One region of the Streptomyces alboniger genome, then DNA from elsewhere that is predicted to be linked to it. Evidence: riboswitches for the same ligand, from Rfam matches in the RefSeq annotation. Region 1 holds a riboswitch; each other region holds the start of a gene.
The links. A riboswitch is a leader RNA that binds a small molecule or an ion and turns the genes downstream of it on or off. The one in region 1 is predicted to bind cobalamin.

Region 1 (9,466 bases):
CGCTGCTCGTCCTGCATCTGGCCGCGGGATACGTCGACCGGGTGGTCGAGGAACTCCTCCCCCACTACGGCGCGGAGTGCCCCGCTGCCGTGGTGGCGCTTGCCAGCCGGCCCGACGAGGTGGTTCTCCGGGGGACCCTCGGCGATATCGCGGGGCAGGTGAAGGAGGCGGGGATCGTGCGGACCGCTGTGATCATGGTCGGTCGTACGTTGGGTGCCTCGCAGTTCCGTGACAGCCATCTGTACTCTCCCGAGCGGGAGCGGCACGTCTGCTGAGGGCCCTTACGGGGCACTTCGGCCCACCACCGCGCCCGCCCTGTCGATGCAGATGACGTCGACCGTTACCGGGGCGCCCCTCAGTACCGCCAGTGCCTCGTCCCTCGCCGTCGTCGCCACCAGGTCGCCCAGGGGGACGCCCGCCGCCTCGCACAGGCGCAGGGCCTCCAGGCCCGTGTTGGCGGCTGCCACCTCCCGCGCCAAGGCGTCGGAGGCGCCGCCCGCGCGGGCCAGTTCCGCGAGGAAGCCCTTGTCCACCTGGGAGCGGGCCGAGTGGAGGTCCAGGTGGCCGGCCGCCAGTTTCGAGAGTTTGGCGAAGCCGCCGCAGATGGTGAGGCGGTCGACGGGGTGGCGGCGTACGTACTTCAGGACCGCGCCCGCGAAGTCCCCCATGTCGAGGAGGGCGTCCTCGGGCAGGCCGTGCTCCGCGACGACCGTCTTCTCCGACGTCGAGCCGGTACAGCCCGCGACGTGCGTGCGCCCGGCCGCCCGCGCCACGTCCACGCCCCGCCGGATGGAGTCGATCCACGCCGAGCAGGAGTAGGGCACGACGATGCCGGTGGTGCCGAGGATCGACAGGCCGCCGAGGATGCCGAGGCGGGGGTTCCACGTGGAGCGGGCGATCTCCTCGCCGTGGTCGACGGAGATGGTGATCTCCACGTCCGGCGTGGTTCCGGCACGCTCGGCCACCAGCGCCACGTGGTCCCGCATCATCTGGCGGGGGACGGGGTTGATCGCGGGTTCGCCGACCTCCAGGGGCAGACCGGGGCGGGTGACCGTGCCTACGCCAGGGCCCGCCCTGAAGACGACGCCCGTGCCGGGCGGCAGCCTCCGTACCGTGGAGCGCACCAGCGCGCCGTGCGTGACGTCCGGGTCGTCGCCCGCGTCCTTGACGATCCCCGCCATGGCGTACGCGTCCGTGCGCTCCTCGGCGGCCAGCGCGAAGGCGGGCGTCTGGCCCTTGGGCAGCGTGATCGTCACCGGGTCGGGGAAGTCGCCGGTCAGCAGCGCCGTGTACGCGGCCGTCGTGGCCGCCGTCGCACAGGCGCCGGTCGTCCATCCCGGCCGCAGACCGGTGTGCTTGAGTTGGGCGCTGCGTCCGCCCTTTGCCTCACTTGGCTGACCCGGCTGACTTGGCTCACTCATGAAGGAAACCGAACTCCGTGCACGTACTGATTCTGGGGGGAACGACCGAAGCCCGCCGCCTGGCCGAGCTGCTCGCGGGCGAGGCGGGGCTGCGGGTGACCAGTTCCCTGGCGGGGCGGGTCGCCGCGCCCCGGCTGCCGCCCGGCGAGGTCCGCGTCGGCGGGTTCGGCGGGGCCGAGGGGATGGCGGCGTGGGTGCGGGAGCACCGCGTGGACGCGCTCATCGACGCCACCCATCCTTTCGCCGGGACGATCTCGTTCAACGCGGCGTCGGCCGCCGCGCTCGCCCATGTTCCCCTGCTCGCCCTGCGCAGGTCCGGCTGGGTCGCCGACAAGGGCGACGACTGGCATCGGGTCGACTCCCTGGAACAGGCGGCGCGGGTCCTGCCCGCGCTGGGCGAGCGGGTGTTCCTCACCACGGGCCGCATGGGCCTCGCCGCCTTCGCCGGGGACCCTGAGCTGGACGCTCTCTGGTTCCTCGTACGCTCCGTGGACGCTCCGGAGCCGCCCCACCCCGCCCGCGTGGAGGTCCTCCTCGACCGGGGGCCTTTCACGCTCGACGGGGAGCGTGAGCTGCTCCGTACGCATCGGATCGACGTCGTGGTGACGAAGGACAGCGGGGGCGCGGCGACGGCCCCGAAGCTTGTCGCTGCGCGCGAGGCGGGGGTTCCTGTGGTGGTGGTCCGGCGCCCTCCGGTCCCGGAGGGCGTCCCGGTGGCTACCGCCCCGGAGGAGGCGGCCGCCTGGCTGCGCCGGTTCAGCCTGGCCCCGTAAGGGGCGCGGGGAACTGCGCGACCAGCCCCCACGCACCCGCGGACGCGCGACGCGCCGAGAACCGCTCACCCCCCTTCGGGGTACCTCCGCGGCGTCCAGACGATCTGCTCCGCGCCCCCGCGCCTGCGCGTCCACCGCGTCTGGGACGACCCCACGATGAGCAGCGTCCGCATGTCGACCTCGGCAGGGTCGAGGTCGCCGAGCCGTACGACCCGCACGCTCTCCTCGGGCCCGCCGATGTCCCGGCCGAGCACCACCGGCGTGTCCGGCGTCCGGTGCTCCAGGAGCAGTTCCCGCGCCTTGCCCACCTGCCAGGTGCGGCTGCGCGACCCGGGGTTGTAGAGGGCGAGGACGAGGTCCGCGGCGGCCGCGGCGGCCAGGCGCTCGGCGATGACCTCCCACGGCTTGAGCCGATCCGAAAGGGAGAGGGTCGCGTAGTCGTGGCCGAGCGGGGCACCTGCCCGCGCGGCGGCCGCGTTGGCGGCCGTCACTCCCGGGAGCACCCGGACCGGAATGTCCTCGTACGCGTCCTGCGAGGCCGCCTCCAGGACGGCCGTGGCCATCGCGAAGACGCCGGGGTCGCCGCCCGAGACGACCGCGACGCGCCGCCCGCGACGCGCCAGCTCCAGGGCGAACTCGGCACGCTCGGACTCCACGCGGTTGTCGGAGCCGTGCCGCCGCTGGCCGGGGCGGTGGGGCACGCGGTCGACGTAGGTGGTGTAGCCGACCAGGTCGTCGGCGGCAGCGAGCGCGCCGCGCGTCTCGGGGGTCAGCCAGAGGGGCCCCGCCGGGCCGGTGCCGACCACGACGACCTCGCCCCGTCCTGCCGGGGCGGGCTCGGGCGCGGGGCCGCCGGTCAGCGGCGCCACGCGGCTCGGCAGGACCGCCACCGAGAAGTACGGCACCGATTCCGGGTCCACGTCGGCCAGCCGGCCGGTGCGCTCGCCCTCCATGGTGGCGCGCTCCACGTACCGGGCCTCTTCGAGGCGGCCCGCGCGCTCCAGGGCGCCGCGCACCTTGCCGAACGTGCGGCCGAGCTTCATGACGACCGCCGAGTCCGTCGACGCGAGGCGGGCGGCCAGTTCCTCCTCGGGGAGGGTGCCGGGCAGGATCGTGAGGACCTCCTCGGCCTCCACGAGGGGTTCGCCGAGGCGGGCGGCGGCGGCGCTCACCGAGGTCACCCCGGGAATGACCTCGGTGTCGTAGCGGTGGGCGAGCCGCTTGTGCATGTGCTGGTAGGAGCCGTAGAAGAGCGGGTCGCCCTCGGCGAGGACGGCGACGGTGCGCCCGGCGTCGAGGTGCGCGGCGAGGCGCGCCGCGGCCTGCTCGTAGAAGTCGTCGAGGGCACCGCGGTAGCCGCCGGGGTGGTCGGTGGTCTCCGTGGTGACGGGGTAGACCAGCGGCTCCTCGATGTGGTCGGCGCGCAGGTGCTTCTCCGCGATGCGGCGGGCGATGGAGCGGCCGTGCCGTGCCGAGTGGTACGCGACCACGTCGGCGGCGGCGATGACCTCGACGGCGCGCACGGTCATCAGGGAGGGGTCGCCGGGGCCGAGCCCGACTCCGTAGAGCTTCCCTCGGGTGGTCTCGGTGTTCACTCCGCCTCGCTCGCAATCGCGTTGATCGCCGCCGCGGCCATCGCGCTGCCGCCACGACGTCCCCGTACGACCAGGTACTCCAGGCCCGAGCGGTGCTCAGCGAGCGCGTCCTTGGACTCGGCGGCGCCGACGAAACCGACCGGGATGCCGAGGACCGCCGCCGGGCGCGGGGCGCCCGCCTCGATCATCTCCAGGAGGCGGAAGAGGGCGGTGGGGGCGTTGCCGATGGCGACGACGGAGCCTTCGAGGCGGTCGCGCCACAGCTCCATGGCCGCGGCGCTGCGCGTGGTGCCGAGCTGTGCCGCGAGGTCCGGGACGGACGGATCGGCGAGGGTGCAGATCACGTCGTTGTCGGCGGGCAGCCGCTTGCGGGTGACGCCGCTCGCGACCATGTTCGCGTCGCACAGGATCGGCGCGCCGTCGCGCAGCGCCTTGCGGGCGTCGGCCACCACGCGCGGGCTGAAGGCGAGATCGCGGACGAGGTCGACCATCCCGCAGGCGTGGATCATCCGCACCGCGACCTGGCTGACATCGGCGGGCAGACCGGCGAGGTCCGCCTCCGCGCGGATGGTGGCAAAGGACTCGCGGTAGATCGCCGCGCCGTCCTTCTCGTAGTCGAACACTGTGCTCTCGCTCATCTCGTGGCCGTTGTGGTGGTGGTTGCGGATGTCGTACGTGCCGTCGTGACCGTCTCGGTCAGGGTCCCGCCGTTCACGGGCACCGCGGTGCCGCCGGTGTGCGCCGTCACCTCGTAGCGCCCGTCGCCGATAGCGGTGACGCCGACCCAGTCGCCGTGCGGGTGGCCGCAGCGGCGCTCGCAGCCCGACCAGTGGACGGGCAGGCCCCCGGCGCCGGGAACGGCGTCCGCGCGTACGTCGGCGAGGGACTTGGCGCAGCCGGGGCGGCCGGTGCAGGCGCCTACGCCGAGCCAGGGCGAGCCCGGGTCGGTGAGGTAGCCGGCGTCGGCCAGCGCGGTCAGGCGTGCGCGGGCCGCCGCGTCGTCCCGGAAGCCCGGGATGACCAAGCCGCGCCACGGCGTGACCCGCAGCTCGTCGGCGGGGGCCGGGAGCAGGGCGCGCCACTGGGCGGCCGTGACCCGGCCGAGGCGGGCGCCCACCGCCACCGCGCGGCCGACGACGCCGGGCAGGGGCGCGGCGGGGCGGGGCAGGTGCGGGGCGGCGGCGGGCTCGGCGTCGATGCCGTCGCTGCCCTCGGTGCCCCGCCGCAGCGCTCCGGCGAGGTCGACGGCGTGCCCCGCGGGCAGCTCCCGTACCCGCCAGGCTCCGTTGCCCGCCTCACGCGCGGCGGCGAGGAAGGCCCCGGCGGCGGCGAGTGCGGCGCGGGGGGCGGCGGCGCCGGGGACGCGCAGGGCGTGGCTCCCGACGCGTACGACCGCCGTACCGCCCGATTCTGCGATCAAGGTCACATCGCCGCCGAGCCCGGCCACGTCCCCGCGCCCGTCGTCCAGGGCGAACAGGAAGCGGCCGGAAAGCGCCGTCGTCCAGTCCTCGGCGCACAGCAGTCCGTCCAGCTCACGGGCCCACAACTGCACGTCGGCGTGGCCGAGTCGGTCCAGGGTGGCCAGCGGGGACGCCACGATGTTCCGGACGCGCTCGTGGCGTTCGGAGGGCAGCAGGCCCGCGTCCGCGAGGAGCGTGGAGAGTTCCGCGCCGCAGCTCTCGCCGAGGCCGCGCAGCTCGATGTTGCCGCGCGAGGTGACGCTGAGGTTCCCGTCCGCCAGACGCTCCGCCGCGTCACCCAGAACCGATGCCTGATGACCCGTCAAAAGGCCTGCGGGCAGGCGGAGTCGGGCCAGTGCGCCGTCGTCGGCGCGGTGCAGACGGAGGGCTCCGGGGCAGGCGTCACCCCGGTCGCGTATCCGGTCACGTATGGGGGATTCGCCCTGTTTCATGGAAGTTGCTCGGCTGGGCGGCATGGCGGCGAGCATACCCAGGCGGATCCGGGCGGTCGCCTCCCGAGACGGCCCGTCCTGGCAGGTGGCCGCCCCGCGATCGGTGGGCAGGACTTACTATGCAGGCGGCGGGCCGCCAGGTTCGCCGACGCCAGCGACGGCGTGGGTCCACCAGGACCCGAGGGAGGAAGCCCGGTGCGAATCCGGCGCGGTCCCGCCACTGTGAACCCCACCGAGGTGGGGCGAGCCAGGAACTCCTGCCGTCCATACGACCACCCGGGGCGCGGACACCCCGAGGAAGGCCTGCGCACGCATGCTTCTGCTGCTGTCGACCTCCGACACCGACCTGCTCAGCGCCCGCGCGGCGGGGGGTCCGGTCGACTACCGGTTCGCCAACCCGTCCCGTCTGGACCTCGCCGAGCTGCCCTCCCTGCTGGAGGGCGCCGACCTCGTCGTCGTACGCCTCCTCGGTGGCGTACGCGCCTGGCAGGACGGCCTCGACCAGCTCACCGCCAGCGGTCTGCCGGTGGTCGTCCTCACCGGTGAACAGGCGCCCGACGCCCAGCTCATGGCCTCCTCGACCGTGCCGGTCGGCATCGCCGCCGAGGCGCACGCCTACCTCGCGCACGGCGGCCCCGCGAACCTGGAGCAGCTGGCCCGCTTCCTCTCCGACACCGTGCTCCTCACCGGCCACGGCTTCGACCCGCCGGCGCCCGCGCCGTCCTGGGGCCCGCTGGAGCGCACCGCGCGCGACATCGAGGGCCCGACCGTCGCGGTGCTCTACTACCGCGCCCACCACATGAGCGGCAACACCGCGTTCATCGACGACCTGTGCGGCGCCATCGAGGACGCGGGCGGCCGCCCGATGCCGCTGTACGTGGCCTCGCTGCGGGCTCCCGAGCCCGAGCTGATCGACGCGCTGCGGCCCGCCGACGCCATCGTCACCACGGTCCTCGCCGCGGGCGGCACCAAGCCCGCCGAGGCCTCCGCGGGCGGCGACGACGAGTCGTGGGACGCGGGCGCGCTGACCGGGCTCGACGTGCCGATCCTCCAGGCGCTCTGCCTGACCGGCTCGCGTTCGGCCTGGGAGGAGAACGACGAGGGCGTCTCGCCGCTGGACGCGGCGAGCCAGATCGCGGTGCCGGAGTTCGACGGACGTCTGATCACCGTGCCGTTCTCGTTCAAGGAGATCGACGAGGACGGGCTCCCGGCCTATGTGGCGGACGCCGAGCGGGCGGCCCGGGTAGCCGGGATCGCCGTGCGCCACGCGCGTCTGCGGCACATCCCGGCCGCCGACAAGCGCCTCGCGCTGGTGCTCTCCGCGTACCCGACCAAGCACTCGCGGATCGGCAACGCGGTCGGCCTCGACACCCCCGCGTCCGCCGTGGCGCTCCTTCGCAGGCTCATCGGTGAGGGCTACGACTTCGGCCCCTCGGAGGAGATCCCGGGCATCGTCTCCGGTGACGGCGACGAGCTGATCCGTGCGCTGATCGACGCGGGCGGCCACGACCAGGAATGGCTCACCGAGGAGCAGCTGGCCGCCAACCCCGTCCGCATCCCGGCCGCCGCCTACAAGCGGTGGTACGCGACGCTGCCGCAGGAGCTGCGGGACTCCGTCGAGGAGCACTGGGGCCCGCCGCCCGGCGAGATGTTCCTGGACCGCTCCCGCGTGGGCGACGGCGGTGACCCGGAGGGCGACATCGTGCTCGCCGCCCTGCGCCGCGGGAACCTCCTCATCCTCATCCAGCCGCCGCGCGGCTTCGGCGAGAACCCCATCGCGATCTACCACGACCCCGACCTGCCGCCCTCGCACCACTACTTGGCGGCCTACCGCTGGATCGCGGCCCCCGCGGCCGACGGCGGTTTCGGCGCGGACGCGATGGTCCACCTCGGCAAGCACGGCAACCTGGAGTGGCTGCCCGGCAAGAACGCGGGCCTCTCGGCGGCCTGCGGCCCCGACGCCGCGCTCGGCGACCTCCCGCTGATCTACCCGTTCCTGGTGAACGACCCGGGCGAGGGCACCCAGGCCAAGCGCCGCGTGCACGCCACGCTCATCGACCACCTCGTGCCGCCGATGGCCCGTGCGGACTCCTACGGCGACATCGCGCGCCTGGAGCAACTCCTCGACGAGTACGCGCAGATCAGCTCCATGGACCCGGCGAAGCTTCCCGCGATCCGCGCGCAGATCTGGACGCTCATCCAGGCCGCGAAGCTCGACCACGACCTCGGCCTTGAGGACCGCCCGGACGACGACGGCTTCGACGACTTCCTGCTCCACGTCGACGGCTGGCTCTGCGAGATCAAGGACATGCAGATCCGCGACGGCCTGCATGTGCTCGGCACCGCCCCGGCGGGCGCCGACCGCGTCAACCTCGTCCTCGCGATCCTGCGCGCCCGCCAGATCTGGGGCGGCACGACCGCGCTGCCGGGCCTGCGCGAGGCCCTCGGCCTCGACGAGTCCGCGGCGACGCGCGTGAGCGCCGACGAGGCCGAGGAGAAGGCCCGCGCACTGGTCCAGGCGATGGACGACGCGGACTGGGACCTCTCGGCCGTCCCCGCCGACCAGGGCGAACAGGTCGCCGCCATCCTGGAGTTCGCGGCCCGCGAGGTCGTCCCGCGCCTCGCCGCCACCACCGCCGAACTCGACCACGCGGTGCACGCCCTGAACGGCGGCTTCGTCCCGGCGGGCCCCTCGGGCTCCCCGCTGCGCGGCCTGGTCAACGTCCTGCCGACCGGCCGCAACTTCTACTCGGTCGACCCCAAGGCAGTCCCGTCCCGCCTCGCCTGGGAGACCGGCGAGGCCCTCGCCGACTCGCTCATCGAGCGGTACAGGAACGACAACGGCGGCTATCCCACCTCCGTCGGCCTGTCCCTGTGGGGCACGAGCGCGATGCGCACGGCGGGCGACGACGTCGCCGAGGCCCTCGCGCTGCTGGGCGTCCGCCCCGTCTGGGACGACGCGTCGCGCCGCGTCACGGGCCTGGAAGCCATTCCGTACGAGGAGCTGGGCCGCCCGCGTATCGATGTGACGCTGCGCATCTCGGGCTTCTTCCGCGACGCGTTCCCGCACACGATCGGCCTGCTCGACGACGCGGTGCGCCTCGCCGCCTCGCTGGACGAGCCCGCCGAGCACAACTACGTACGCGCCCACGCCCAGGCCGACCTGGCCGAGCACGGCGACGAGCGCCGGGCCACCACCCGCATCTTCGGCTCCCGCCCCGGCACGTACGGCGCGGGCCTGCTCCAGCTCATCGACTCCCGCGACTGGCGCACCGACGCGGACCTCGCCGAGGTCTACACGGTGTGGGGCGGCTACGCCTACGGCCGCGGGCTCGAAGGCCGCCCGGCCCGCGCCGAGATGGAGACCGCGTACAAGCGCATCGCGGTCGCCGCGAAGAACACGGACACCCGCGAGCACGACATCGCGGACTCCGACGACTACTTCCAGTACCACGGCGGCATGGTCGCGACCGTGCGCGCCCTGCGGGGCACGGCCCCCGAGGCGTACATCGGCGACTCGACGCGCCCCGAGACGGTCCGCACGCGCACGCTGGTGGAGGAGACCTCACGCGTCTTCCGCGCCCGCGTCGTGAACCCCAAGTGGATCGAGGCGATGCGCCGCCACGGCTACAAGGGCGCCTTCGAACTCGCCGCCACCGTGGACTACTTGTTCGGGTACGACGCCACGACCGGCGTCGTCGCCGACTGGATGTACGACAAGCTCACCGAGGCGTACGTCCTGGACCCGACCAACCGCCAGTTCCT
Region 2 (9,466 bases), 950 kb from region 1:
TCCTGGACGTCGGCTACATCACCGCCGACGACACCCTCGCCGGCCTGCTCGACATCGGCGCGGGCAGCCGCGTGCTGCGCATCGAGCGCCTGCGCCTGGCCAACGGCGAGGCGATGGCCATCGAGACCACGCACCTGTCCGCCAAGCGCTTCCCCGCGCTGCGCCGCTCCCTGGTCAAGTACACCTCGCTCTACACCGCGCTCGCCGAGGTGTACGACGTGCGTCTCGCCGAGGCCGAGGAGACCATCGAGACATCGCTGGCCACACCGCGCGAGGCGGGCCTGCTCGGCACCGACGTCGGCCTGCCGATGCTGCTGCTCTCCCGTCACTCCCTGGACGCCGCGGGCCGGCCGGTGGAGTGGGTGCGCTCGGTCTACCGCGGCGACCGCTACAAGTTCGTGGCCCGCCTCAAGCGCCCCACGGACTGACCCGCGTACGACCGGCCGGTCCCGCACCGGGGTCTGGCGCGGATCACTTCCCTGCCTTACGTTCCTCCCGTCATCGCATGACGAACGTCATCGCACGATGAACGGGAGGACGACCCGGTGCGCAGAGCAGATCCCCGATCCATCGCCGTCTGGACCGTCGTCGCACTGGTCGGCGCCACGGGCTGGACCGTGCTGGCGCTGGCCCGCGACGAGGAGGTCTCGGCCGCCTGGATGGTGGCGGCGGCCCTCGGCTCGTACGCCATCGCCTACCGCTTCTACTCCAAGTTCGTCGCGTACCGGGTGCTGAAGGTCGACGCGCGCCGGGCCACGCCCGCCGAACGGCTCGACAACGGCATCGACTACCACCCGACCGACCGCCGCGTCCTGCTCGGCCACCACTTCGCGGCGATCGCGGGCGCGGGCCCGCTGGTGGGGCCCGTACTGGCCGCCCAGATGGGGTACCTGCCCGGCACCATCTGGATCGTCGTCGGCGTGATCTTCGCGGGCGCCGTCCAGGACATGGTCGTCCTGTTCTTCTCGACGCGGCGGGACGGCAAGTCGCTCGGGCAGATGGCACGGGACGAGATCGGGCCGTTCGGCGGGGCCGCCGCGCTGCTCGCCGCCTTCGCCATCATGATCATCCTGCTCGGCGTGCTCGCCCTGGTCATCGTCAACGCGCTCGCCGAGTCGCCCTGGGGCACCTTCTCCATCGCGATGACCATCCCGATCGCGCTGCTCATGGGCTTCTACCTGCGGGTTTTGCGCCCGGGGCGGGTCAGCGAGGTCTCCCTCATCGGCGTCGTGCTGCTGCTGATCGCGCTCGTCGCCGGGCGCTGGGTCGCCGAGTCCTCGCTCGCGGACACCTTCACGCTCGCACCCTCGACGCTGGTGATCTGGCTGATCGCGTACGGCTTCGTCGCGTCGATCCTGCCGGTCTGGATGCTGCTCGCGCCGCGCGACTACCTCTCCACCTTCATGAAGATCGGCACCATCCTGCTGCTCGCGCTCGGCGTGGTCGTCTCCCTGCCGACGCTGAGGATGGACCCGGTGACCGACTTCGCCTCGCGCGGCGACGGGCCCGTCTTCGCGGGCTCGCTCTTCCCCTTCGTCTTCATCACCATCGCGTGCGGGGCCCTGTCCGGCTTCCACGCGCTGATCTCATCTGGCACGACGCCGAAGATGATCCAGAAGGAGACGCAGGTCCGGATGATCGGGTACGGCTCCATGCTGATGGAGTCGGCCGTCGCGATCATGGCCCTGATCGCCGCCTCGATCATCGACCCCGGGCTGTACTTCGCGATGAACGCGCCGGCGGGCGTTGTCGGCGACACCGTACAGGAGGCGTCGAAGGCCGTCGCGGGCTTCGGGTACTCCATCTCCCCCGCCGACCTCGCGCAGGCCGCCAAGAACGTGGAGGAGTCCTCGCTGCTCTCGCGCACGGGCGGCGCGCCCACGCTCGCGGTCGGCGTCTCCGAGATCTTCTCGAAGGTCACGGGCGGCTCGATGCGGGCCTTCTGGTACCACTTCGCGATCATGTTTGAGGCGCTGTTCATCCTGACCGCGCTCGACGCGGGCACCCGCGTGGGCCGCTTCATGCTCCAGGACATGCTGGGTAACGTCTACAAGCCCTTCAAGAACGTGAGCTGGAAGCCCGGCCTGGTGCTGACCAGCGCGGCCGTCACCGGCCTGTGGGGCTACTTCCTGTGGGTGGGCGTGCACGAGCCGCTCGGCGGGATCAACCAGCTCTTCCCGATCTTCGGCATCGCCAACCAGCTCCTCGCCGCCGTCGCCCTCACCGTCTGCACGACGCTGCTCGTGAAGTCCGGCCGCCTCAAGTGGGCCTGGATCACGGCGGTTCCGCTCGCCTGGGACGCCACGGTGACACTCACGGCGAGCTGGCAGAAGGTGTTCTCCGGCGACCCGCGGGTCGGCTTCTTCACCCAGCGCTCGATCTACCAGGACGCCATCGACGACGGCAAGGTCCTGCCGCCCGCCAAGTCCATGGACGACATGCACACCGTGGTAACCAACTCCACGGTGGACGGGGTCCTTTCGGCGGCGCTCGCCCTGCTCATCGTCATCGTGATCGTCGACGCGGCCCGGGTCTGCTTCCGGCACATCAGCGACCCCGAGGCCTCCCGGCTGAGCGAAGTGCCTTTCGTGGAGTCGAAGTTGACGGCACCGGCCGGCCTCTTCCCGACCGCGCAGGAGAAGCGGGAGCTCACCTCGTGACGTGGGTACTGCGGGTGCTGCGGTGGATCCGCTGGTACGCGCGGGAGTTGACCGACGAGTCCGCGTACGACCGCTATGTCGCGCACGCGCGGAAGGCGCACCCAGGGGCGTCCGTCCCTTCCCGGAGGGAGTTCGAGCGAATGCGGACGGACCGCCAGGAGTCGGACCCCCGGCAAGGATTCCGCTGCTGTTGAACAGGCGCTTCGGCACATCCGGCACTCGTCCGTTATCCGGACAGGGGTTCCATAGATCAAGACTCTCGCCTAGATTTCCCGCACGTTAAGCATGGGATAAGCGAGGGAACGGAGCCGCGATATGTCAGATGCGCCTGAAGTGGACAGACCGGTGGTCACACCGGTCCGGGTGGTCATCGCGGCCTGCCTTGTCGCACCCTTCGTGGCCATGCTCTGGGTGGGTTCGTACGCGAAGGTCGAACCGACCTTCCTCGGCATACCGTTCTTCTACTGGTACCAGATGGTCTGGGTGCTTCTCTCCACCGTGCTCACGATGATCGCGTACAAGCTGTGGCAGCGTGACCAGCGCGCCCGCAAGGAAGGTGCGCGGTCATGAACGGCGGAGTCAACGGCGTCGCGCTCGCCGTCTTCATCTTCTTCTTCATCGCGGTCACCGTCATGGGCTTCCTCGCCGCCCGCTGGCGCAAGGCCGAGAACGACCAGAGCCTGGACGAATGGGGCCTCGGCGGACGGTCGTTCGGCACCTGGGTCACGTGGTTCCTGCTCGGCGGCGACCTCTACACCGCGTACACCTTCGTGGCCGTCCCCGCGGCGATCTACGCGGCGGGCGCGGCCGGGTTCTTCGCGGTGCCGTACACGATCCTCGTCTATCCGCTGATCTTCACCTTCCTGCCGCGCCTGTGGTCAGTCTCGCACAAGCACGGCTATGTGACGACCTCCGACTTCGTGCGCGGGCGCTTCGGCTCGAAGGGGCTCTCGCTGGCCGTCGCGGTCACCGGCATCCTCGCCACGATGCCCTACATCGCGCTCCAACTGGTCGGCATCCAGGCGGTCCTCGACGTCATGGGCGTCGGCGGCGGCCCGGACACCAACTGGTTCATCAAGGACCTGCCGCTCCTGATCGCCTTCGCGGTGCTCGCCGCGTACACCTACTCGTCGGGGCTGCGCGCGCCCGCGCTGATCGCGTTCGTGAAGGACGGGCTGATCTACCTCGTCATCGTCGTCGCGATCATCTACATCCCGATCAAGCTGGGCGGCTTCGACGACATCTTCGCCAAGGCGGGCGACGCCTTCGCGCAGACCAACCCGGCCACCGACAAGCCGCGCGGCGCGCTCGTGCCCGCCGAGGCCGGGCAGTGGACGTACGCGACGCTCGCGCTCGGATCGGCCCTCGCACTGTTCATGTACCCGCACTCGATCACGGCGACGCTCTCCTCCAAGAGCCGCGACGTGATCCGCCGCAACACCACGATCCTGCCGCTGTACTCGCTGATGCTCGGCCTGCTCGCGCTGCTCGGCTTCATGGCGATCGCGGCGGGGATCAAGGTCGACAACGGCCAGCTGGCGATCCCGCAGCTGTTCGAGAACATGTTCCCCGACTGGTTCACGGGCGTGGCCTTCGCGGCCATCGGCATCGGCGCGCTGGTCCCGGCGGCCATCATGTCGATCGCGGCCGCGAACCTCTTCACCCGCAACATCTACAAGGACTTCATCAAGCCCGACGCGACGCCCGCGCAGGAGACCAAGGTCTCCAAGCTGGTCTCGCTCATGGTGAAGGTCGGCGCGCTCGCCTTCGTCCTCACCATGGACAAGACCGTCGCGATCAACTTCCAGCTCCTGGGCGGCATCTGGATCCTCCAGACCATGCCCGCGCTGGTCGGCGGCCTGTTCACGCGCTGGTTCCACCGCTGGGCGCTGCTCGCGGGCTGGGCGGTCGGCATGGTCTACGGCACGCTGGCCGCGTACGGCGTCGCCTCGCCGACGCAGAAGCACTTCGGCGGCTCGTCCGACACGATCCCGGGCATCGGCGAGATCGGTTACATCGGCCTCACCGCGTTCGTTCTGAACGTGATCGTGACCGTGGTCCTCACCTTCGTCCTGAAGGCGCTGAAGGCCCCGGAAGGCATCGACGAGACCTCTCCCGGGGACTACACCGCCGACGCGGGCGACCCGGGCGTCGTCCAGGAACTGCCGAAGGCGACGGCGGGCGCCGGGCACTGACCCACTCGCCGTCACGGCAGAGGGCCGCCGGAAAATCGGCGGTCCTCTGCCGTACCCGTGTTGCACACTGCGCCCCATGGACTTCACGATCACGATCAGATCCGCGCGCCCAGAGGAGTACGAGGCGCTCGGCGACCTCACCGCACAGGCCTATCTCGACGGCGGGCACCTGGACTTCGGGGTGGACGACCCCTATCTCGTGGTGCTGCGCGACGTGGCGGGACGCGCGGCGGCGGCCGAGGTCCTGGTGGCCGAGGCGGGCGGCGAGATACTCGGCTGCGTCACCTACGTCCCGGCCGGCGGCCCGATGGCCGACATCACCCGCGACGGCGAGGCGGAGATCCGCATGCTGGCCGTCTCCCCCGCGGCGCGCGGCCGGGGCACCGGAGAGACGCTCGTACGGGAGTGCGTGCGGCGCGCCGAGGAAGCGGGCCGTACCGCGCTCGTCCTGTCCACGCAGACCTCGATGCACGCCGCCCACCGGCTGTACGAGCGCCTCGGCTTCGTCCGCACACCGGAGCGCGACTGGCGCCCCATCGAGACGGTGCCGCTGCTGACGTACGCGCTGAAGCTCTAGCCACCACTCCGCGAGCCGACACAAGATGTGGGCCCGCTTCAGAGGCCCGGCACAAGATGTATGCTCGTGCTCGCTGTCGCCGCAGGGGAATCCGGTGCAAGTCCGGAACTGTCCCGCAACGGTGCATGTGTACGCGTTTGGCGTACGCGGAGTCCGAGGACCTGCCGACAGTGCGCCCGTGCCGTCCGGCCCGGGTGCCGACCGTCCGGGCCTCGTGGAGTGGGCCGGTGGACGCGGTACGCCGCCCTGTCCGGGTGCGCCCGTGTGCCCTCCCCTCCCCTGGCCCAGAGCCGAGCGAGGGAGTGCCCCACGTGACCATCGCGCCTGCCGAACCCGCGTCAGCGACCAAGCCGACCGCCGAGGGTGGCGAAGGAACCGACGGCCCAGGGGCCGCGCTGCTGCGCACCCTGACCGAACTCACCGTCGACCTTCCCGACGCCGACCCCGGCCGGGTCGCCGCCGCCGCGCTGCGCGGCCGCTCGGCCAAGGCCGACGCGTCGGAGCTGCGGGAGCTGGCGACCGAGGCGGCCGCGGGGCTCATCTCCGACGACCCGGCGTACTCGAAGCTGGCGGCCCGGCTCCTGTCGATCGGCATCCGCGAGGAGGCGGCCACGCAGGGCGTGCGCTCCTTCACCGAATCCGTGGCGGTCGGCCACCGCGAGGGCCTGATCGCCGACCGCACGGCGTCCTTCGTGACCGAGCACGCGGCCCGGCTCGACGCGCTGGTGGACGCCGCGCACGCCGACGGCGCCGACTTCCGCTTCGAGTACTTCGGCCTGCGCACCCTGCACAGCCGCTATCTGCTGCGCCACCCGATCACCCGGCAGGTCATCGAGACCCCGCAGCACTTCATGCTGCGCGTCGCGAGCGGCCTGGCCAAGGACGACGGCGCCGCCGCCGTGGACGAGGTCGCCGCGCTGTACGGCCTGATGAGCCGCCTGGACTACCTGCCGTCCTCGCCTACGCTCTTCAACTCCGGCACCCGCCACCCTCAGATGTCCTCCTGCTACCTCCTCGACTCCCCGCTGGACGAGCTGGACTCGATCTACGACCGCTACCACCAGGTCGCGCGGCTCTCCAAGCACGCGGGCGGCATCGGACTCTCGTACTCCCGCATCCGTTCCCGGGGTTCGCTGATCCGCGGCACGAACGGGCACTCGAACGGCATCGTGCCGTTCCTCAAGACCCTGGACGCCTCGGTCGCCGCCGTGAACCAGGGCGGCCGGCGCAAGGGCGCCGCCGCGGTCTACCTGGAGACCTGGCACTCCGACATCGAGGAGTTCCTGGAGCTGCGCGACAACACCGGTGAGGAGGCGCGCCGCACGCACAACCTCAACCTCGCGCACTGGATCCCGGACGAGTTCATGCGCCGGGTCGCCGGCGACCAGGACTGGTCGCTGTTCTCCCCGGCCGACGTGCCCGAGCTGGTGGACCTGTGGGGCGAGGAGTTCGACGCCGCCTACCGCGGGGCCGAGGCCGCCGGGCTCGCGAAGAAGACGATCCCGGCCCGCGATCTGTACGGCCGCATGATGCGCACCCTCGCACAGACCGGCAACGGCTGGATGACGTTCAAGGACGCCGCCAACCGCACCGCCAACCAGACGGCGGAGCCCGGCCACACCGTGCACTCCTCCAACCTCTGCACCGAGATCCTGGAGGTGACGGACGACGGCGAGACGGCGGTCTGCAACCTCGGCTCGGTGAACCTCGGCGCGTTCGTGGAGGACGGCGACCTCGCCTGGGACCGGCTCGACGAGACCGTCCGGACGGCCGTCACCTTCCTCGACCGTGTCGTCGACATCAACTTCTACCCGACCGAGCAGGCCGGGCGCTCCAATGCCAAGTGGCGCCCGGTGGGCCTCGGCGCGATGGGCCTCCAGGACGTCTTCTTCCAGCTGCGGCTGCCCTTCGACTCCCCCGAGGCGCGCGCCCTCTCCACCCGCATCGCCGAGCGGATCATGCTCGCCGCGTACGAGGCGTCTGCCGACCTCGCCGAGCGCGAGGGCCCGCTGCCCGCCTGGGAGAAGACCCGGACCGCGCGCGGTGTGCTGCACCCCGACCACTACGACGTCGAGCCGGCCTGGCCGGAGCGGTGGGCGGCGCTGCGGGAACGCATCGCCCGGACCGGCATGCGCAACTCCCTGCTGCTGGCCATCGCGCCGACCGCCACCATCGCGTCCATCGCGGGTGTCTACGAGTGCATCGAGCCGCAGGTCTCCAACCTCTTCAAGCGCGAGACGCTCAGCGGTGAGTTCCTCCAGGTCAACGCCTACCTCGTGGAGGAGCTGAAGCGGCTCGGCGTCTGGGACACGCAGACCCGCGAGGCGCTGCGCGAGGCCAACGGCTCGGTGCAGGGCTTCGGCTGGATCCCGGAGGAGGTCCGCGCGCTGTACCGCACGGCGTGGGAGATCCCGCAGCGCGGCCTGATCGACATGGCCGCCGCGCGCACCCCGTTCCTCGACCAGGCGCAGTCGCTCAACCTGTTCCTGGAGACGCCGACCATCGGCAAGCTCTCCTCGATGTACGCGTACGCCTGGCAGCGGGGCCTGAAGACCACGTACTACCTGCGCTCGCGCCCCGCCACCCGCATCGCCCGCGCGGCAGGCTCCAACGCCGCCACCGCCGCCCCCGTCCCCGCGCAGGTCACGGCCGAGGAAGCCGTCGCCTGCTCCCTGGAAAACCCCGAGTCCTGCGAGGCCTGCCAGTAATGAGCACCACCACGAACAGCGAGAAGAACCTCCTCGACCCGGGCTTCGAGCTGACCCTGCGCCCCATGCGCTACCCGGACTTCTACGAGCGCTACCGGGACGCGATCAAGAACACCTGGACGGTGGAGGAGGTCGACCTGCACTCGGACGTGGCCGACCTCGCGAAGATGACGCCCGAGGAGCAGCACCTGATCGGCCGCCTCGTCGCGTTCTTCGCGACCGGCGACTCGATCGTCTCCAACAACCTCGTGCTGACGCTCTACAAGCACATCAACTCCCCCGAGGCCCGGCTGTACCTGAGCCGTCAGCTCTTCGAGGAGGCCGTGCACGTCCAGTTCTACTTGACGCTGCTCGACACCTACCTGCCCGACCCCGAGGACCGGGCGGCCGCGTTCGACGCGGTGGAGGAGATCCCCTCCATCCGCGAGAAGGCGCAGTTCTGCTTCAAGTGGATGGACTCGGTCGAGAAGCTGGAGAGGCTGGAGACCCGGGCCGACCGCCGCCGCTTCCTGCTCAACCTCATCTGCTTCGCCGCGTGCATCGAGGGCCTGTTCTTCTACGGTGCCTTCGCGTACGTCTACTGGTTCCGCAGTCGCGGTCTGCTGCACGGCCTCGCGACCGGCACCAACTGGGTGTTCCGCGACGAGACGATGCACATGAGCTTCGCCTTCGACGTGGTGGACACGGTCCGCAAGGAGGAGCCCGAGCTGTTCGACGACGCGCTCCAGACGCAGGTCACGGACATGCTGAAGGAGGCCGTCGAGGCCGAGCTGCAGTTCGCCCGCGACCTGTGCGGTGACGGTCTGCCGGGCATGAACACCGACTCGATGCGCGCGTACCTGGAGTGCGTCGCCGACCAGCGCCTCCAGCGCCTGGGCTTCGCGCCGGTCTACGGCTCGGAGAACCCGTTCTCCTTCATGGAGCTCCAGGGCGTGCAGGAGCTGACCAACTTCTTCGAGCGCCGCTCCTCGGCCTACCAGGTCGCGGTCGAGGGATCGGTCTCCTTCGACGACGAGTTCTGAGTCCACCACCGAACGGCCCGGGTGTGCCCGCCCCGTCACGGGGGGCGGGGCGGGCACACCCGGGGCCACACCTGCTCGCTCAGCGCGGTTCGGCCCGCAGGACGAGCCGCTTGGGGTGCAGGGTGATGCCGACGCGGGTGCCGGTGTCGGTCTCCGCGACCGGCGCCAGGCGCCACCTGGGGGCCACCGTGCCGAGGATCAGGGCCAGTTCGGCCAGGCTGAAGTGGTCGCCGGGGCACTTTCGGTTGCCGACGCTGAACGGCATCATCGCGAACTCCGGTACGTCACCGGCGCGTTCCGGATT
Region 3 (9,466 bases), 3.3 Mb from region 1:
GTGCGCGGCGCATGGGCGGTGTCCTTTGGTGGGGTGACTACGAGCGTAGAGACTTCACGCGCGTTACGGGAGGGGGCGTCTTCCCGGGTCCTTCAGAGGTATTCCGTCGGGATGACCGCCTCGCCCCGCGACAGCTGCGTCGCCGAGAGGGGCAGGCCTGCGCGCGCCGCGGCGTGCCGGTCGCGGACCGCGTCCAGCGGCTCGCGGGCGACCACCTGGCCGCCCTTGACCAGCTCGACCAGGAGCTGTCGGTCGGCCAGCTCCGGCGGCACGGCCCCGGTGCCGACGACCTCGGCCTCGGCGACGCCGTACGCGTCGGTCCGCCGCGCGGCCCACTTCCGTCCGCCCATGGAGCTCTTGGCACCCAGCGACTTCTTCGCCACGGGCTCCAGAGGCGCCTTGAGGTCCGCCGAGTGGGCGCGGGCCACCAGCTTGTACACCATGGAGCAGGTGGGGTGCCCGGAGCCGGTGACGAGCTGGGTGCCGACGCCGTACGCGTCCACGGGCGCCGCCCGGAGCGAGGCGATGGCGTACTCGTCGAGGTCGGACGTCACGACGATCCTCGTGTTCGTCGCGCCGAGCTCGTCCAGCTGCTGGCGCACCCGGTGGGCGACGAGCAGCAGGTCACCGGAGTCGATCCGCACCGCGCCGAGATCGGGCCCGGCGACCTCGACGGCCATGCGGACGGCCTCGGTCACGTCGTAGGTGTCCACGAGCAGGGTCGTGCCGCGGCCGAGCGAGTCGACCTGGGCGCGGAACGCGTCGCGTTCGTTGTCGTGCAGCAGGGTGAAGGCGTGGGCGCTCGTGCCGACGGTCGGGATGCCGTAGCGGAAGCCCGCGGCCAGGTCCGAGGTGGTCGCGAAGCCGCCGACGTACGCGGCGCGGGAGGCGGCGACGGCGGCCAGTTCGTGGGTGCGGCGGGCACCCATCTCGATCAGCGGGCGGTCCCCGGCGGCCGAGGACATCCGGGAGGCGGCGGCGGCGATGGCCGAGTCGTGGTTGAGGATGGAGAGGATCACGGTCTCCAGGAGCACGCACTCCGCGAAGGACCCCTCGACCCGCAGGATCGGCGAGCCCGGGAAGTAGACCTCTCCCTCGGGATAGCCCCAGATGTCACCGCTGAAGCGGTAGCCGGACAGCCACTCCAGGGTGGCCTCGTCGACGATGTTCCGCTCGCGCAGGAAGCCGAGGACCCCGGCGTCGAAGCGGAAGTTCTCCACGGCGTCCAGGACCCGCCCCGTGCCCGCCACGACGCCGTAGCGGCGCCCCTCGGGCAGTCTGCGGGTGAAGACCTCGAAGACGGACCTGCGTGCGCCGGTGCCGGCCTTCAGTGCGGCCTGGAGCATCGTCAGCTCGTACTGATCCGTGAAGAGCGCCGTCGACGGAACATCCACCGGCAGGCCAAGGTCCGCTGTGTTCATACGAAGGATGCTACCGCACATCTCGTCACTTTGACGATTTCCTGGGCCCGTTTGTGCGAGTGACCCCCGGGGGTGGCAGCATGGGGCAGGTGAGTACGGCTCCCGCAGAGATCACCCGCCCCGAATCGGACGAAGAGACGGTCGTCGTCCCCGAGCCGGACGTTCCGTGGATCACGCTCGTGCACAACGACCCGGTCAACCTCATGAGCTACGTGACGTACGTGTTCCAGACGTACTTCGGGTACTCGAAGGAGAAGGCCACCAAGCTGATGATGGACGTGCACCAGAAGGGCCGCGCGGTCGTCTCCAGCGGCACCCGCGAGGAGATGGAGCGCGACGTGCAGGCCATGCACGGGTACGGGCTGTGGGCCACCCTTCAGCAGGACCGGAAGTAGCGACGCATCTGATGCCTGGACAATTCGAACAGATCCCCGGGGGCGGCGCCGCCGTCGCCCTCGACGAGGTCGAGATCTCGATCATCCGTTCCCTCGCCGTGCAGCTCCTGGAACTCATCGGCCCGGGTCCGGGCGGCGAGCCCTCCGACGACCCCCTCGCGGAACTCTTCGCCGAGGGCCCCAGTGAGCCGCCCGCCGACCCGGTGATGCAGCGCCTGCTCCCGGACGCCTACGGCGGTCCCGGCAGTGAGCGGGGTGACGAGGACGAGCTGCGGGCGTATTCGGCGGAGTTCCGCCGCTTCACGGAGAACGACCTGCGGGCCAAGAAGCGGGACGACGCGCTGGCCGTGATCCGCTCGCTCGACTCGATGGCGTCCTCGGGGGAGGGCGGAGCTGTCCTGAAACTGTCGGTCGAGGAGTCCCGGCAGTGGCTCGGGGCGCTCAATGACCTGCGGCTCGCGATCGGCACGCGCCTTGAGGTCACCGACGAGGATGACGCCGATCTGCTCTACCGGCTCCCCGACTCCGACCCCCGCAAGCCGATGGTGATGGCCTACCTCTGGTTGGGTGGACTCCAGGAGACGCTGGTCGGGACGTTGCTCGACTGAAATCCGGTGCATATGACACCGAGATTTGCCGCCCCGGACGCCCGCCGTTCACCTGGCGGCCCGTTCGCTCAACGGACGCTCAAATCCGGATAACGATCCTGTCACTTCATTGCCCACATTTACCGCGCCAAGAGAAGTTTGTCCGCTTCTCCCTGTGGTGTGTGCCACACGTGGCTGATTCTCGCACTGTTGCGGTCGTGATAAATCTTCACGACCGCTCGGTCGACGCCACCCATGTCGCCGAGGGCGCTCGATCCGGCAGACCGCCGGAAGCACTCCATTCACATCCGGGGGGATCAGGACCTGGTCCGCAGCCATCACGCGAAACGCGGGCGCGGATCAGCATGGAGAAAGGCGTCACCATGACCTCAGTGCAGGTCGAAGAGCAGCACGACGGGCACGACGGCAATGGTGCCGTGCAGGCCGCAGGCGGCCCGTCCGGCGAGGGCGAGGGCTACCAGCGCGGTCTGGGGGCCCGGCAGATCCAGATGATCGCGATCGGCGGTGCCATCGGCACCGGCCTGTTCCTCGGCGCAGGCAAGGCCATTCACAAGGCCGGCCCCAGCCTCATCCTGGCGTACGCCATCGCGGGCCTCGTCATCTTCTTCATCATGCGGGCGCTCGGCGAGCTCCTCATGTACCGCGCCGTGTCGGGCTCCTTCTCGGAGTACGCACGCGAATTCATGGGCCCGTTCTTCGGATTCGTGACCGGCTGGACGTACTGGCTCTTCTGGGTCGTCACCGGCATCACCGAAGTCACCGCGGCCGCCCAGTACATGCAGTACTGGACACACAACTCGTTCCCACAATGGGCGTACGCCCTTGTCTTCACGGTCATCCTGTACGGCGCGAACCTCATCTCCGTGAAGCTCTTCGGTGAGCTGGAGTTCTGGTTCTCGATGGTCAAGGTCACCGCCATCATCGGCATGATCCTGATCTGCGTCGGCATCCTCACCATCGGCTTCTCCGACGCCGGTGACACCGCGACCGTGGCCCACCTGTGGAACCAGGGCGGCTTCTTCCCGAACGGCATCGGCTCCACGCTGATGACGCTCCAGATCGTGATGTTCGCCTTCCTCGCCGTCGAGCTGGTCGGCGTCACCGCGGGCGAGTCCAAGGACCCGAAGACGGTCCTGCCCAAGGCCATCAACACCGTGCCGTGGCGCATCGCCGTCTTCTACGTCGGCGCGCTGATCATGATCCTGTCGGTCGTGCCGTGGACGCACTTCCAGCCCGGTGTCTCGCCGTTCGTCGCGGCCTTCGAGAAGATGGGCCTCGGCGTCGGCGCCGCGATCGTGAACTTCGTGGTCCTCACCGCCGCGCTCTCCTCCTGCAACTCCGGCATGTACTCCACCGGCCGCATGCTGCGCGACCTGGCGCTCAACGGCCAGGGCCCGAAGCTCTTCACCAAGCTCACGAAGAACGGCCTGCCGCTGCTCGGCACCACGTTCTCCGCCGCGTTCATGCTGGTCGGCGTCTGGATCAACTACCAGTGGCCGGGCGAGGCGTTCAACTACGTCGTCTCCTTCGCGACCATCTCCGGCATGTGGGCCTGGATCATGATCCTGGCCTGCCAGATCCGCTACCGCCGCAAGGCCGACCGCGGCGAGCTGCCGCAGTCCACCTTCCGGGCGCCCGGAGCCCCGTACACGAGCTGGTTCGCCCTGCTCTTCATCGGCATGGTCATCGTAATGATGGGCGTCGACAAGGACGCGCGCATCTCGCTGTACGCCGCCCCGGTCTGGGCCGCGATCCTCGGGGTCACCTACCTGGTCCTCAAGAGCCGCAACCCGCAGGCCGCCGCGTTCAACAAGCGCAAGGTCGGCGTCGTCGCCTCCGAGGCCGAGCCGGTCGACAAGGACTGACCCCGGCTCCCTGGAGCCGCTGTCCAGCATGTGGGCCCGCCCGTACCGCACTCCGGTACGGCGCGGGCCCTCTGCTTATCCTGACTGCCATGCTGACCATCACCCAGGCCCTCCACGACCAGATCGTCGCGCACGCCCGCCAGGACCACCCCGACGAGGCGTGCGGCGTGATCGCGGGCCCGGCGGGCACCGGCCGCCCCGAGCGGTTCATCCCGATGCTGAACGCCGCGCGCTCGCCCACGTTCTACGAGTTCGACTCGGGTGACCTGCTCAAGCTCTACCGCGAGATGGACGACCGCGACGAGGAGCCGGTGGTCATCTACCACTCGCACACCGCGACCGAGGCCTACCCCTCCCGCACCGACATCAGCTACGCCAACGAGCCCGGCGCCCACTACCTCCTGGTCTCCACCGCGGACACCGACGACGCCGGCCCCTTCCAGTTCCGCTCGTTCCGGATCGTCGAGGGCGAGGTCACCGAGGAAGAGGTGCGGGTCGTACAGGCATACTGACCCCGACCACTTCTGGGCGGCAGGAGACAGGAAGCCGGTGCGAACCCGGCACGGTCCCGCCACTGTGACCCCACCCCCTCACCGGGGGCGCGGGGGAGTCAGGAACTGACCTGCCGCCTTCTCTCCACGCAACGCAGGGGACGCGGAAATCCCCTGAAGGAGGCAGTTCAGCCATGTCCCGCGCCCTACGCGTCCTCACCGCCGCGGCCCTGCTCGCCCCGCTCGCCGCCTGCGGCTCGTCCGGTTCCACCGACTCCGGCAAGCCCGCCGCCAAGGCCGCCGGATTCCCGTACACCGTCACCAACTGCGGTGTGCGCACGACGTACGACGCACCCCCCGAGCGGGCCGTCACCATGAACCAGCACGTCACCGAGGTGATGCTGGAACTCGGCCTCAAGGACCGCCTCGCCGGGACCGCCTACCTCGACGACAAGGTCCTGCCGAAGTACGAGAAGGCGTACAAGTCCGTCCCCGTCCTCGCCAAGGAGTACCCCTCCTACGAGAAGCTGCTCGCCGCCAACCCCGACTTCGTCTACGGCGGTTACGCCAGCGCCTTCCTGGCGGGCGACGGCCGCAGCCGCTCCGCGCTCGCCAAGTCCGGCATCAAGAGCCGCCTCAACATCGAGGGCTGCGCGAAGCGGGCGATCTCCATGGACGACGTCTACCGCGAGGTACGCGAGGTCGGCTCGACCTTCGGGGTGCGCGAGCGCGCGGACAAGTGGGTGAGCGGCGCCAAGCGGGAACTGGCCGCCACCGAGAAGAAGGCGAAGGGCGGGAAGCCGGCCTCCGTCTTCGTCTACGACAGCGGCGACAAGACCGCGTTCACGCTGGGCGGCCGGGGCATCGGCAACGACATCGTCGAGCGGGCGGGCGGCCGCAACGTCTTCGCCGACGTGGACAAGTCCTTCGGCGACGCGTCCTGGGAGAAGGTCGTCGAACGCAAGCCGGAGGTCATCGTGATCCTCGACTACGGTGCCACGACCGTCGCCCAGAAGAAGCGCCGGCTCCTCGACGACCCGGTCCTCGCGGACGTCCCCGCCATCAGGAACAAGCGGTTCGCGGTCCTGCCGCTGTCGGACGCGGTGACAGGGGTACGAGCCCCGGAGGCGGTGAAGAAGCTGGCGGCACAGCTGTGAGCACCCCCCAGCCCGTCCGGCGGTTGAGGACGAGCCCGAAGGGCGACAGACGCAACTCCAAGGGGCGCCGCCTCCTGATCCTGACGGGACTGACCGCGGCCCTCGCGGCAGCGATACTCGCCGGCCTGGCTCTGGGCTCGGTCAGGATCCCCCCGAGCCAGGTCGTGGAGATCCTCACAGGGCGCGCGGAACCCTCCCCCTTCCGCACGATCGTCCTGGAGGTAAGACTCCCCAGGGTCCTGCTGGGCGCCACCGTAGGAGCCGGACTGGCAGTCATCGGCACCGTCCTCCAGGCGCTCGTCCGCAACCCCCTCGCCGACCCGTTCCTCCTGGGCGTCTCCTCGGGCGCCTCCGTAGGCGCGGTCTCGGCGATCGTCCTCGGCGGCGTCTTCGGCGTCGGCACCGCGCTGAGCACCGCCGTCACGATCCCCGCGGCCTCCTTCGTGGGCGCGCTGATCTCCCTGGCCCTCGTCTACGCCCTGGCCAGAAGCGGCGGCGGGGGCTTCGCCACCGGGCGGCTGATCCTCGCGGGCGTAGCCGTCTCGTACATCCTGACCGCGCTGACCAGCCTCATCCTCGTCACCGCCGACAGCGCCGACCACCTCAAGGAAGTCCTCTACTGGACGCTCGGCGGCCTCGGCAGCGCCCGGTGGGACATGCTCGCCCTGCCCTGCGTGGTCCTCGCCGTCGGCACGGCCCTGCTGATCGCGCTGGCCCGCCCGCTCGACCTGCTGCTCGTCGGCGAGGAGGGCGCCACCGTCCTCGGCCTGGACACGGCCCGCTTCCGCGCCGCCGTGTTCGTCCTCTCCTCGCTGCTGACCGGCGTCCTCGTCGCGTACAGCGGCGCCATCGGCTTCGTCGGCCTGATGGTGCCGCACGCCGCCCGGATGCTGGTCGGCGCCGCGCACCGCCCGCTGCTCCCGGTCGTGGCGCTGATGGGCGCGGTGTTCCTGGTCGTCGCCGACCTCGCCGCACGCACGGTCGCCGCGCCGCAGGACATCCCGGTCGGCGTGCTCACCGCGCTGACCGGCGGACCGTTCTTCCTCTGGCTGCTGCGCAGGGGCCAGAGCCACGAAGGGATGGCCACATGACGCTGCGCGTCGAGAACCTCGGCTACCGGACCCCGGGCGGGCTGCGCCTCCTCGACGGTGTCTCACTGGCCGTCGCCGAGGGCGAGACGGTCGGCGTCGTCGGCCCCAACGGCAGCGGCAAGACGACGCTGCTGCGCTGTGTGTACGGGGCGCTCACCCCGGCCGAGGGCCGCGTCCTGCTGGACGGGGCCGACCTGGCGGGGGTCGGCGCCAAGGCCCGCTCGCGGCACATCGCCACCGTCCCGCAGGACGGCCAGGCGGGCTTCGACCTCACCGTGCGGCAGGTCGTCGCGATGGGCCGCTCCCCGCACAAACGCTTCTGGGAGGGGGACACAAAGCGGGACGACGAGCTGGTGCGGGCCGCCCTCGGGCGCGTCGGCGCGAGCGCCCTGGCCGACCGCTCCTTCACGGCGCTCTCCGGTGGCGAACGCCAACGTGCCCTGGTGGCGCGGGCGTTGGTGCAGCAGTCGACGGTCCTGGTCCTCGACGAGCCGACCAACCACCTCGACATCCGCTACCAGCTGGAGATCCTCGCCCTGGTCGGCGGCCTCGGCACGGCCAATCTCCTCGCCCTGCACGACCTGAATCTCGCGGCGTACTACTGCGACCGCCTGTACGTCCTGCAAGGGGGCCGCCAGGTCGCGTCAGGCACCCCCAAGGAGGTCCTGACCAGCGAACTGCTCGCCGAGGTGTACGGCGTGACGGCGGACGTCGCGGTGCACCCGGCGACGGGGGCGCCGACAGTCACCTACCTCCCGCATCCAGGCGCACATCCAGGTGCGCATCCAGGTGATGGACGGAAAGTATCCACCATGTGAGATCACATTCCAGAACCCGGACCGGGAATCGATACGATGAGCGCATGGTTTCCCACGACGTGAGCGACAAGATGCCGGGCATGCTGCTCGTGGCGCGTCTGCACGTCGACCTGTGCAGGCTCAGCAGCGCCATCTGTCAGCGCTGACCCCTGCCGCCGTACGGCCGAGAAAAGGGCCGCGGCGCCCCACCGCGTACGAACGCGCAATCGGCGCACGACCGGGCCGCCGCGCGCCCACTCACCTGAACTCTTCCGACAGGAGCCCGCAGCCATGGCCATCGAGGTCCGCATCCCGACCATCCTCCGCACCTACACCGACGGCGAGAAGGCCGTCCAGGGCAGCGGTGGCACCCTCGCCGAGCTGTTCACCGACCTGGACTCGCGGCACGCGGGCATCGCCGAGCGCATCGTCGACGACGGCAAGCTGCGCCGCTTCGTGAACGTGTACCTCAACGACGAGGACGTCCGCTTCCTCGACGGCATCTCCACGAAGCTCTCCGACGGCGACAGCGTCACGATCCTGCCGGCCGTCGCCGGCGGCATGGTCTAGGCCCGATCCCGGATGCCTCGCTACGACTCCCCGCTCGCCGCGGTCGGCAACACGCCGCTCGTCCGCCTGCCGCGCCTGTCCCCGTCGGCCGACGTCCGCATCTGGGCCAAGCTGGAGGACCGCAACCCGACCGGTTCCATCAAGGACCGGCCCGCGCTGCACATGGTCGAACAGGCCGAGAAGGACGGCCGGTTGACACCCGGCTGCACGATCCTGGAGCCGACCTCCGGCAACACCGGCATCTCACTCGCCATGGCGGCCAAGCTCAAGGGCTACCGCATCGTGTGCGTCATGCCGGAGAACACCTCGCAGGAGCGGCGCGACCTGCTCGCCATGTGGGGCGCCGAGATCATCTCCTCCCCGGCGGCCGGGGGCTCCAACACCGCGGTCCGCGTCGCCAAGGAACTGGCGGCCGAGCACCCGGACTGGGTGATGCTCTACCAGTACGGCAACCCCGACAACGCGGGCGCCCACTACGCCACGACGGGCCCCGAGGTCCTCGCCGACCTCCCCTCGATCACCCACTTCGTGGCGGGCCTCGGCACGACGGGCACGCTCATGGGCGTCGGCCGCTATCTGCGCGAGCAGAAGCCGGACATCAAGATCGTCGCCGCCGAGCCGCGCTACGACGACCTCGTCTACGGCCTGCGCAACCTCGACGAGGGCTTCGTCCCCGAGCTGTACGACGCCTCCGTCCTGACCACCCGCTTCTCCGTCGGCTCGGCCGACGCGGTGACGCGCACCCGCGAACTCCTCCAGCAGGAGGGGATCTTCGCGGGCGTCTCCACGGGCGCCGCGCTGCACGCGGCGATCGGCGTCGGCAACAAGGCGGTGAAGGCGGGCGAGAGCGCCGACATCGTCTTCGTCGTCGCCGACGGCGGCTGGAAGTACCTCTCGACGGGCGTCTACACCGCGGAGACGACCGAGGCGGCCATCGAAACACTCCAGGGCCAGCTGTGGGCCTAGCCGGGTGCGGTTCATCACCGGCTCCGCCGAGTTCGTCCTCAAACGCCGGACGGGCTTGAAACCACGCTGCCCGGGGCGGTTCACCGGCCCGGGCAGCGGCATATC

Region 2: it holds a riboswitch for cobalamin, as region 1 does, so the genes downstream of both, CP975_RS23755 (ribonucleoside-diphosphate reductase subunit alpha) here and cobN (cobaltochelatase subunit CobN) in region 1, are expected to answer to the same signal.
Region 3: it holds a riboswitch for cobalamin, as region 1 does, so the genes downstream of both, CP975_RS13045 (ABC transporter substrate-binding protein) here and cobN (cobaltochelatase subunit CobN) in region 1, are expected to answer to the same signal.

What each region holds. Positions count from the first base shown of each region.
Region 1 covers NZ_CP023695.1:6,236,456-6,245,921, reverse strand. Annotated here, with positions in the region: gene cobM (precorrin-4 C(11)-methyltransferase) at 1-275, shown strand, start outside; gene CP975_RS27555 (cobalt-precorrin-5B (C(1))-methyltransferase) at 282-1,421, opposite strand; gene CP975_RS27550 (cobalt-precorrin-6A reductase) at 1,439-2,194, shown strand; gene CP975_RS27545 (precorrin-2 C(20)-methyltransferase) at 2,260-3,789, opposite strand; gene CP975_RS27540 (precorrin-8X methylmutase) at 3,786-4,412, opposite strand; gene CP975_RS27535 (cobalamin biosynthesis protein CobG) at 4,424-5,737, opposite strand; cobalamin riboswitch at 5,852-5,971, shown strand; gene cobN (cobaltochelatase subunit CobN) at 6,015-9,466, shown strand, end outside.
Region 2 covers NZ_CP023695.1:5,288,422-5,297,887, reverse strand. Annotated here, with positions in the region: gene CP975_RS23785 (GntR family transcriptional regulator) at 1-428, shown strand, start outside; gene CP975_RS23780 (carbon starvation CstA family protein) at 546-2,660, shown strand; gene CP975_RS23775 (YbdD/YjiX family protein) at 2,657-2,854, shown strand; gene CP975_RS23770 (DUF3311 domain-containing protein) at 2,976-3,230, shown strand; gene mctP (monocarboxylate uptake permease MctP) at 3,227-4,855, shown strand; gene CP975_RS23760 (GNAT family N-acetyltransferase) at 4,932-5,432, shown strand; cobalamin riboswitch at 5,493-5,615, shown strand; gene CP975_RS23755 (ribonucleoside-diphosphate reductase subunit alpha) at 5,744-8,140, shown strand; gene CP975_RS23750 (ribonucleotide-diphosphate reductase subunit beta) at 8,140-9,162, shown strand; gene CP975_RS23745 (bifunctional albaflavenone monooxygenase/terpene synthase) at 9,242-9,466, opposite strand, start outside.
Region 3 covers NZ_CP023695.1:2,964,758-2,974,223, reverse strand. Annotated here, with positions in the region: gene CP975_RS13075 (isochorismatase family protein) at 1-13, opposite strand, end outside; gene CP975_RS13070 (nicotinate phosphoribosyltransferase) at 93-1,421, opposite strand; gene clpS (ATP-dependent Clp protease adapter ClpS) at 1,502-1,816, shown strand; gene CP975_RS13060 (DUF2017 domain-containing protein) at 1,828-2,424, shown strand; gene CP975_RS13055 (amino acid permease) at 2,787-4,289, shown strand; gene CP975_RS13050 (M67 family metallopeptidase) at 4,379-4,801, shown strand; cobalamin riboswitch at 4,806-4,929, shown strand; gene CP975_RS13045 (ABC transporter substrate-binding protein) at 4,975-5,937, shown strand; gene CP975_RS13040 (FecCD family ABC transporter permease) at 6,012-7,028, shown strand; gene CP975_RS13035 (ABC transporter ATP-binding protein) at 7,025-7,846, shown strand; gene CP975_RS36380 (putative leader peptide) at 7,891-7,992, shown strand; gene CP975_RS13025 (MoaD/ThiS family protein) at 8,117-8,395, shown strand; gene CP975_RS13020 (PLP-dependent cysteine synthase family protein) at 8,408-9,361, shown strand.